DNA from 2 places in the Oribacterium sp. P9 genome. Region 2 is predicted to be linked to the other one. Evidence: riboswitches for the same ligand, from Rfam matches in the RefSeq annotation. Region 2 holds a riboswitch; the other holds the start of a gene.
The links. Region 2 has a riboswitch for thiamine pyrophosphate ahead of thiT (energy-coupled thiamine transporter ThiT). Riboswitches for the same ligand answer to the same signal wherever they lie in the genome.

Region 1 (5,431 bases), 420 kb from region 2:
GCTTCGGATATTGCGCCAGAGAGATTAGAGCTGATTCGTCAGATTACGGCGGAGTACACAAAATAACAACATGAGATGAGGAAGGTCCGGGAAAGCCACTGAGTGGCTTTCCCGGGCTTACCTGTATTACGGAGAATGAAATGAAGTTTAAGGGTGAGCATAAGACAGAATTTGATGATTTCGCACGGACCATCTCAGATGTGCTGGAAACCGATGTCATCATCACCGACGCAGACATGAATGTCATCGGTAGCGCGTTCCAGTATTTTTCCCTGTATCAGGATATCAAAATCGGTTCGCTGATCGCGGAGGTTTTTTATGATAATAAGGATCTGCTGATCGAACGGAAGAAAGATAAAGAAAGCTGCCGACAGTGTACGGAATATCATAACTGCAAGATGGAATCCTTTGTGGGCGTGCCGATTCGCCTCGATAACCGGACCATCGGTGTCATCGCCCTGATTCTTCCGAAAGACACAGGAAAAGCGCTGTTTAAAAAGATTACATCCACGGTTACCTTCATGCACAGCATGGCCGATCTGATCGCCTCCAAGATTACGGACAGCCAGTACTCCAGGATCATAGAAGAGAAAAATGACGAGTTGAAAAGTATCCTCGATGCCAATGATACGGCGCTGGTGTACACGGATTATTATGGAAATATTCTGTTTGCAAACGAGGCTTTTCGAAAGCAGTTCTGGATCACGGAGCCGCTTCTGGGAAAACGGATCCAGGAGTTGTTTCCGTATGAGTCGATTCAGGAAACGTTCCGGACACCGGAGCGAAAAGGCCAGATGGTGAAAGCGGCCATTCAGCGAAACCATTTCTATGGAATCATCAACGTCAAACCGACGTTTGAGCATAAGCACGGCGCGACCATGCTGTTTACCTTTCGTAAATACAGTGAGATTCAGAAGGAGTCAGTGCAGTTTGCCAATGGAAGCTACATCACCTTCGATTTTCTCGAAAACATCTGCGATGCGGATCTGTTGAAACAGGCTAGGAACTATGCACTGGAAAATCACGACACCATTCTGATCAATACCGATGACATGGAGATCAATGAGCTTCTTGCGAAGGCGATTCACAACGAATCGAGCCGCAAACTGAAGGATATCCTGATCATGCGCAGTTCCAGCATTTACCAGGATTATCTGTCGGATTATCTGTTCGGAGAAGATGGGCTGCTGCAGAATAACAATGAGGGAACGGTCGTCATCCACTATCCAGAGCGAATGCAGCTCTGCTATCAGGAGTATCTCGCGAAACTGATTGCGAATCGGAAAAAGCGGAGGGATCTGGAATCTGTGCGGATCATGTTCTGCACGGATAAAAATCTGGAGGAGCTCTGTCAGACCGGGATGTTCAGCTGGAAACTGTATGAGACCATGAAGGAACATTGCCTGAAGCCGGTACACACGGTTCATACAGACCGTGCGCTGTTTCTGCGCTATGCAAAAAGTATGCTGGATTATTACGGACGTCTCCATGAAAAGGCACGACCTGTGCTGTCGATTGCGCCTGAGGATTATGAACGGCTGATGGGACTGGAGATCAATGAACTGAATACCCAGCTCGAGATGGCTGTTTTGCAGGATGGATTTGTGGCACATTCTGAAGACGAGCGTCCAGACATTTCTTCAAAAGAGTATGAGATGAAAAAGATACGGGAGCTCCTGGAGGCCGGAAAGACGCAGAAAGAAATCTGCAGAAGTCTTTCGATTTCCCGAAGCACCCTGAACCGCCGAATCGCAGAACTGAGGAAATAGCCGGATTTTGATTTTGCAGTGATATCTGTGGTATCATTCTCCTGTCAGTTTATCTTAAGCTGGTTATCCGTAGACTACATGTGACATGACCTCACAAGGAGAAAAGAGATGGCGAAGTATGTAATGGCGCTGGATGCGGGAACGACGAGTAACCGGTGTATCCTGTTCAACGAGAAGGGTGAGATGTGCAGCGTGGCACAGCGTGAGTTCACACAGTACTTCCCGAAGCCGGGCTGGGTAGAGCATGATGCAGAGGAGATCTGGGCGAGCATGCTCGGTGTAGCCGTCGAGGCGATCAATAAGATCGGTGCCACTGCAGAGGATATCGCAGGTATCGGTATCACCAACCAGCGAGAGACCACCATCGTATGGGATAAGGAAACCGGCGAGCCGGTATATCACGCGATCGTATGGCAGTGCCGCAGAACCTCCGAGTACTGTGACAGTCTGAAGGAGAAGGGCCTCACCGATAAGTTCAGAGAGAAGACCGGTCTCGTCATCGATGCGTACTTCTCAGGCACGAAGGTGAAGTGGATTCTCGATCACGTAGAGGGTGTAAGAGAAAGAGCAGAGAAGGGTGAGCTCTTATTCGGTACCGTCGAGACATGGCTGATCTGGAAGCTGACCAAGGGCCACGTTCATGTAACCGATTATTCCAACGCTTCCCGTACGATGCTTTTTAACATTAACACACTGGAGTGGGATGATGAGATCCTCGCAGAGCTCGATATCCCGAAGTGCATGCTGCCGACACCGATGCCGTCCAGCTGCGTATACGGCGAGTCAGATCCTTCGTACCTCGGTGGCGCGATCCCGATCGCAGGTGCAGCCGGTGACCAGCAGGCGGCGCTCTTCGGACAGACCTGCTTCCATCCTGGTGAGGCGAAGAACACCTATGGAACCGGCTGCTTCATGCTGATGAATACCGGTGAGAAGCCGATCTTCTCTAAGAACGGTCTCGTAACCACCATCGCATGGGGACTCGACGGCAAGGTAAATTACGCACTCGAGGGTTCCATCTTCGTCGCAGGTGCAGCGGTTCAGTGGCTGAGAGATGAGCTTCGGATCATCGATTCTTCACCGGACTCCGAGTATATGGCGAAGAAGGTAAAGGATACCAACGGATGCTATGTCGTTCCGGCATTTACCGGCCTCGGCGCGCCGCACTGGGATCAGTACGCAAGAGGAACCATCGTCGGCATCACACGTGGCGTGAATAAATATCACATCATCCGTGCAACGCTGGAGTCCATCGCGTATCAGGTAAATGACGTGCTGAACGCCATGAAGGCAGACGCCGGTATCGAGCTGGCAGCCCTCAAGGTAGACGGTGGCGCAAGTGCCAACGACTTCCTGATGCAGACGCAGTCTGACATCATCGATGCTCCGGTAGAGCGCCCACGGTGCGTAGAGACCACCGCGATGGGCGCAGCCTATCTTGCAGGGCTCGCCGTCGGTTACTGGACCAGCAAGGAAGACGTCATCAAGAACTGGGCGATCGATAAGACCTTCGAGCCGAAGATCTCTGACGAGGACAGAGCGAAGAAGATCAAGGGCTGGAACAAGGCCGTCAAGTATGCTTACGGCTGGGCGAAGGAAGACGGATGCTGAATCTTTTGCTGAATCTTTTTTCTTCCTGGCCTTGCCAACAGGAGGCAGGCGTTCTATAATTTAACAAATGCAAAATTATAAAGAGGGGAGCTGACTGCTGTCGGCTGAGAGGAGATTCAGAAATCTCGACCCGCAACCTGATTTGGATAATGCCAACGTAGGTAAATACTTAGGATGAGACGTCTTCTGTACGTTTATGGATCTGAGAGAACACCTGCGGGTGTTCTCTTTTTATATGTTCAGAAGAAAGGCCATGATGCGAGGCATCCTGAGGATGCGGAAACGCTGTTTTCCAGAGTCATGGTCTGGCGGCTGAACAGATGATGGCTGATCCCGAATCAGAAAAAGGAGAAAAAAAGGAGAAAATATGCAGAATTATACAACACAGATGGATGCGGCGCGGAAGGGTATCGTAACGCCGCAGATGAAGATCGTCGCAGAGAAGGAGCATATGACGGAGGAGAAGCTTCGTCAGCTGGTGGCAGAGGGTAAGGTCGCGATCTGCGCAAACAAGAACCATACCTGCCTGGATCCGGAGGGTGTCGGCTCGATGCTTCGGACGAAGATCAATGTAAACCTCGGTGTGTCGAGAGATATGAAGGATTATGATCTCGAGATGGAGAAGGTGATGAGTGCTGTTCGTATGGGTGCGGAGTCCATCATGGATCTCTCCAGCCATGGAAATACGCAGCCGTTCCGTCAGAAGCTCTGTAAGGAGTGCCCGGCGATGATCGGTACCGTGCCGGTCTACGACAGCGTCATTCATTACCAGCGTGACCTCGATACCCTGACCGCGAAGGATTTCCTCGACGTCATCCGTCTGCATGCACAGGATGGTGTCGACTTCGTAACCCTGCACTGTGGTATCACCCGGAAGACCATCGAGCAGATCCGCAAGCACCAGCGTAAGATGAACATCGTCAGCCGTGGCGGAAGCCTCGTATTCGCATGGATGAGTATGACCGGTCAGGAGAACCCGTTCTACGAGTACTTCGACGAGATCCTCGATATCTGTGAGGAGTATGATGTCACCATTTCCCTCGGCGATGCCTGCCGTCCGGGCTGTCTCGCGGATGCGACCGATGTATGCCAGATCGAGGAGCTCGTACGTCTCGGTGAACTCACGAAGCGTGCATGGGCACATAACGTTCAGGTCATGGTCGAGGGTCCGGGTCATGTGCCACTGAACCAGATCGCTGCAAATATGGAAGTACAGAAGACCCTCTGCATGGGCGCACCGTTCTATGTTCTCGGACCGCTCGTGACGGATATCGCACCGGGATATGATCACATCACGGCAGCCATCGGTGGTGCTGTCGCCGCGATGAACGGCGCATCCTTCCTCTGCTATGTCACACCGGCAGAGCACCTCGCACTTCCGAATCTTGAGGACGTAAAGCAGGGCATTATCGCTTCGAAGATCGCGGCCCACGCAGCGGATATCGCGAAGGGGATCCCGCACGCGCGTGACATCGACGATAAGATGGCCGATGCACGTAAGGCCCTGGACTGGGACGCACAGTTCGAGTGTGCACTCGATCCGGAGACCGCAAAGAAGATCCGTAATGACCGTCTCCCGGAGGACGACCACAGCGATACCTGCAGTATGTGTGGTAAATTCTGTGCTGTCCGCAGCATGAACAAGGCCCTCGCCGGTGAGCACATCGACATTCTGTAATCGCGATGAAATACTGTTTTCAGTATTTTTTACTATTATCCTGAAAAATGAACCTGAAAACCCCGGCGTGCATGGCATGTCGGGGTTTTCAAGTTTTCGGATTCAGTACAGGCTGCGAGTACCAGTGTACTGCAGTTTTTTCAAGAGAGATCCGTGCGCATACACACCGTCGGGGTTTTCACTTCTATTCCGAATGGTGATAGCAGAATCCGGTCGAAAGCATTGACGGCAGCACTTCATGGTGATAAAGTTAAGCAAATTCCAGTAGGGAAGTAGGAATTAGACCTGCCGGAAAAATCTTTCAGGAGGAAACGCACATGACGTTCAGAAGCAACCGTAATATGAATACATGTTGTTGCTGTTGCTGCTGTAT
Region 2 (5,431 bases):
CGAATGATCGACGAAAACTTCAGAAATCAGATATATACATGGATGGACGCGATTCAGCGCACCGCGCCCCTCGTGCACTCCATCACGAATTATGTGACGGTCAACGACTGCGCGAACGTCCTGCTTGCGATCGGTGCGCGCCCGGTCATGTCGCATGATCCGCGGGAGGCGGCGGAAATCACCCGTGGCAGTCAGGCGCTGGAGCTGAACCTCGGTGCCACAGAATACCTCGACGCGATGTTCCTGAGCGGACAGGCGGCGCGGGAAAAGGGCATCCCGCGGGTCATCGATCCCGTGGGGATCTCCGGCTCGACCTTCCGACGCGAAGCGCTCCACCGTATGCTCTCTGAGCTGCAGCCGACGGCTATCCGCGGAAACTACTCGGAGATCCACGCACTCCTCGCCGGTACAGACACCGGCACGGGCGTGGATGCGGTCGTTGATGCAGCGCATCCGGCACTTTCCAGGGACGCACTGGCACAGGGGATGCAGAACTACCTCCGTACGCTTGCGTTTCCGATGATCCTCGTGGCATCCGGCCGGGAGGACATCGTCGCTTCACGGGATGCACTCTGCTTCGTGAGGAATGGCAGTCCGCGCATGTCGCGCGTGACCGGCACCGGCTGCATGGCGACCGAGCTGCTCGCTGCCTTCCTGGCGGTGGCATCTGGCGAGGCGGCCTTCCACGCAGCGGTAGTCGCTACCGCATTTATGGGCATCGCCGGTGAAATCGCAGAGGAGACGGCCCCACGCGGCAGTGGAAGCTACCACATCGCACTCATCGACGCACTGTCGACCATGACCGCAGAGGATATTGCTGGCAGGATTTCAGTCGGAGAAGCCTGATCTGGCCCCGAGTGATAAAGAAAAAACTCGCCTTCGGGCGAGTTTTTTTGTGACGGAATGCATATCTGAGATTTATTAAAAGCATGGACAGGCGCCGATTTTTGATGGCTTCTTGTATTTCTTCGGCGGTTCGTGTAGAATCAGTGTATCTGACAAATAGGTGTCGATCACGGGCAGATTTCTTCTGTCCGGTTCTCAAAATTTAAAACTTCATAATGCACGCATGGCATCACCATGCGTGCAGAAGCTGCGTCTTCGGCTGGATAAAACTGCAAAGAAAAAAGAGCGCCGCGGTATGCGACACTCTTTATCGTGGACTATATATACGGCGTAAAGGCCTTGGATAGAACAGCACATCCGTCGGCCGGTCGATCCGTACTTTGTACGGTGTAAAGGTCTTTAAAGATATCCCGCAGAGGCATTTCTACGCTGCATGAAGTCGGGTGAACCGATGGTGGATAAGCAGAACAGGATATCGTGTCACTGCAGTGCACTGCGCTTCGTGCGCTGGATGGCAGTGGACATCGCCGGGATCGAAAGGATGATCAGGGTGATGACCGCCTCTGCACCGATGTAGATGAGATTATAGACCGCAGAGTAGGCTGCCGGATTCCAGCCCTCCCAGGCATACTCACCGAAGAATACCCAGCCGCTCAGAAAGGCGAAGACGTATCTTCCGATGCAGGCAGCGATGTAGCCGAGGCGAAGACCGTTCTTATGGCTTGCGAAGAAACCGGAAATACCGAATGCACCGAAGGCGAACACATAATCGAGGATCGCCTGTACCGGTGTCAGTACGTATGGGTCAATGATGAACTGCAGGATACCATAGGCTACACCCGCCGCGATGCCGATCGCCGGACCGAAAAAGAAGCCAGGCAGCATCGCGAAGAGCATCGAGCACAGGGTGATGGAGCCACCGGTCGGGAACTCAAACACCTTGATCATCGAGGTGACCGTCGCAAGTGCGATGCATACCGCACAGTAAACCAGAACCTTGACATTTTTTGACATAAAAAAACCTCCTTTGAATCGCACGGATCATCCGTGACTTGGCCAGGAGGGGCAGAATATAGACAGCAGAAAAATGCTGTCATGCTTCCCTACGCAGGTACTGACCTGATCAGGTGAGAAGGGTTGGTTCTATGAAGAATCCTCTCAGCATAAGCGCCCCTAGCAATCAAGCACCATTATAAAACAGAGGAAAGTCATGTCAATAGCGGATATGCACGATCAAACGACGAAGATGTAGAAGTTTGTAACAGTTCCGGCAGGGGGCCGGAGGGACGGCAACATGAAGATTTCGGCAACATTGCCCAGACAGTGGGATTAACGAAAGGACGTTGTGGGAGGAGGACAGCGTGTCTTTGAAATGTGGAAAACAGAAAGGAACAGAGATGGGAAATTATCCGCTGACTGCGAAAGAGCAGCATAAACGAAAAGAAAAACTGGCAAAAATCCGCCAGACCGTGATGATCATCCTTATGGCAATCGCCGGCCTCTATTATATGACCGTTGAGCGTGGCCAGGTGACGAATGCAGCGATCATGACGAACGTGGACGAATCAACAGTGAAAACAAATAGAAATCAAGATAAAGAAGTACAGGAAACGAAGTTCAAAATCGAGAGCTATCTACAGCCGGAGACGACAGACGATGAAACATGCCAGACCATCCTACAGGAAATTGAAACGCCGATGGAAAGCCAGGTGGAATCGACAGAAAAAACTTTGCCTGATGCAAACCAGATCACGCAGATCATACCGAGCACTGCTGTGAACGTAACAGATGCTTCGATGATGGTAACGCAGACGGAATCGGCCGCTGATCCAACGGTGGTGCCGGTTGAAGACAAACGCGTGAACCTGAACACCGCCACTCTGGAAGAACTCGACGCACTCCCCGGCGTCGGCCCCTCCACTGCCAAAAACATCATCGCTTACCGCGAAACCCACGGCGGTTTCGCCGCTCCGGAAGAAATCATGAACGTGAAACGGATCGGCGAGAAGACCTTTGATAAGCTGAAGGCACATATTACTGTTTAAAATCATATAAAACTGCTACAATCGAGATAAGTTGACAGGATGCATAAAATATGTTTTTACATTGGTTTTATGCATGTTTTGTGGTATCATGTTCCCATAGTTTAGTCTTAATTCTCGGATTATGCCCGGGTGCAGTACATACGGAGGTTCTATATGGAACAGAATGAAGAGAGAGCAACACATGTTGTATATGAGAAGGATGAGCATGGTCAGATCGTCATCGCGGATGAGGTCGTCGCGATCATCGCAGGCATCGCAGCGACCGAGGTAAAGGGTGTCGATTCCATGTATGGCGGCTGGTCCGGCGAGATCATCTCCAGAATGGGTATCCGCGACCTCAGTAAGGGTGTAAGCATCAGCATCGAGGATGGGCACGTTTCCGTGAAGCTGAGCCTGAACGTAAGGTACGGTTACTCCATCCCGGATGTATCGAGAAACGTACAGGATAAGGTCGCTTCGGCCATCGAGTCCATGACCGGTCTCAGTGTGCTGGATGTCAACATCCGCATCGCCGGTGTGGTCAATGCTGAGAACGAGTGAGTTGAAATAAAGTATAGGTAAGGAAATCATGAATAAACGAGAAGAAAGAGATCATAAGTTTAAGCTCCTGTTCTGCACACAGTTCTACCCTGGGCAGGAGATTCCGGAGCAGCTCGCACGCTATTTCGAGTCCCCGGATTACGAGGATGGCGATGGCGTCGTGCACATCGAGAATCTGAGCGAGGAGGACCAGCAGCGTCTGGAGGCGGAGGTGGAGAAGATCACCGCGAAGCTCCCGGAGCTGGATGCGCGTATCGATTCCGCTGCCGAGGGCTGGAAGACCGATCGTATGACGAAGACCGACCTGACGGCGATTCGTCTCGCACTTTATGAGATCGAGTATGACGAGACGGTCCCGGACAGGGTAGCCATCAACGAGGCGGTCGAGCTCGCGAAGAAGTATGGTGGCGACGAGTCCGGCTCCTTCGTCAATGGTGTCCTGGCACGTCTTGTGAACAGCGACCGCGTATCGACGCGAAGCGTGAAGGCACCACGTAAGCAGCAGGGCGAGCTCACGGAGAAGAAGACTGCCGGTAAGGGCGTTCAGATCATCGTGAACCGCAACAGATAAGAATAAAGGATTCCTATGAATAAAGACAGTCGTGCATATACTGTGTCCCAGGTGAACCGATATATCGCAAACATGTTTTCATCGGATTTCGCACTGAAAAATATCACGATCCAGGGTGAGATTTCAAACCTGAAATACCATCCGACCGGGCATATTTACTTTACACTGAAGGACGCAGCTTCGCAGATCTCCGGTATCATGTTTGCCGGTGACCGTGCGGGGCTTCCGTTTAAATTGGAGAATGGCATGCGCGTACTCTGTACGGGCAGTGCCGGCGTCTATGAGCGTGGCGGCAGCTACCAGATCTACGCGAAGCGCTTCATGGCGGATGGGATCGGAGATCTCTACATCCGTTTCGAGCAGCTGAAAAAGGAGCTCGAGGAGATGGGACTCTTCGATCCGATGTATAAGAAGCCGATCCCGAAGTATGCGCAGCGGATCGGTGTCGTGACCGCGAAAACCGGCGCAGCTGTCCGCGATATCATCCAGATCTCGAAACGACGGAATCCATATGTGGAGATCGTCCTCTACCCGGCACTGGTGCAGGGGGAGGGGGCGGTTCCGTCTATCGTACATGGGATACGGACACTGGACCAGCTGGGCCTCGACGTGCTGATCGTCGGACGTGGCGGTGGCTCCATCGAGGACCTGTGGGCGTTTAACGAAGAGCCCGTGGCCCGGGCGATCTTCGAGGCGGATACCCCGATCATCAGCGCGGTCGGCCATGAAACGGATACGACCATCGCAGATTATGTCGCGGATCTCCGTGCACCGACCCCGAGTGCAGGCGCGGAGCTTGCGGTCTTCGACTATCAGAAGCTGATGGAGGAGATGGCAGGCTGGCATGCGACCCTTGGGAGCGTGATGAACGAGCGCATACAGGATGAGCGTCAGCGGCTCGCGATGGAGAAGCTGCGGCTCAACCAGTTGAGCCCTGGCAGCATCCTGAAGGAGTACCAGAAGCGGAGCCTTCAGTACGAGACGCAGCTCCGCGATGCGATGCGGGAGAAGCTGCAGGACGCGAAGGACCGTGCACGCCGCTATGACGGCTTACGCACAGAGATGAAGACACAGCTGCAGCAGGCGAAGGACCGGCTGGCGGGCTACAGCGGCCTCCGGGAGCAGATGCTTCAGCGACTGCACGACGCGAAGGAGCAGCTGCACCGCTACGATGCGCTGCCGATGTGGATGACGCAGACACTGGACCGCGCCCGTCATGGGCTTGCGCTCCGGACCGAAAAGCTCGAGGCCGTGAGTCCGCTTCGGAAGCTGAGCAGTGGCTACGGCTATGTGCAGGATGCCGAGGGACATCGCGTGGACTCGGTCGGAAAGCTGGCGATCGGTGAGCTGATTACGACGCAGCTTCAGGACGGAAGCTTCCGGAGTCGGGTGGAGCAGATCACGACGACGAAGTAAATTCGGAAAGGAT

Region 1: it holds a riboswitch for thiamine pyrophosphate, as region 2 does, so the genes downstream of both, thiC (phosphomethylpyrimidine synthase ThiC) here and thiT (energy-coupled thiamine transporter ThiT) in region 2, are expected to answer to the same signal.

Annotation. Positions count from the first base shown of each region.
Region 1 covers NZ_JBKEIS010000001.1:67,116-72,546, forward strand. The annotation lists gene ACK8P7_RS00270 (uroporphyrinogen decarboxylase family protein) at 1-66, shown strand, start outside; gene ACK8P7_RS00275 (GAF domain-containing protein) at 141-1,769, shown strand; gene glpK (glycerol kinase GlpK) at 1,878-3,380, shown strand; TPP riboswitch at 3,454-3,561, shown strand; gene thiC (phosphomethylpyrimidine synthase ThiC) at 3,748-5,058, shown strand.
Region 2 covers NZ_JBKEIS010000001.1:485,152-490,582, forward strand. The annotation lists gene thiM (hydroxyethylthiazole kinase) at 4-846, shown strand; gene thiT (energy-coupled thiamine transporter ThiT) at 1,327-1,860, opposite strand; TPP riboswitch at 1,930-2,031, opposite strand; gene ACK8P7_RS02035 (ComEA family DNA-binding protein) at 2,244-2,891, shown strand; gene ACK8P7_RS02040 (Asp23/Gls24 family envelope stress response protein) at 3,045-3,431, shown strand; gene nusB (transcription antitermination factor NusB) at 3,460-4,002, shown strand; gene xseA (exodeoxyribonuclease VII large subunit) at 4,018-5,418, shown strand.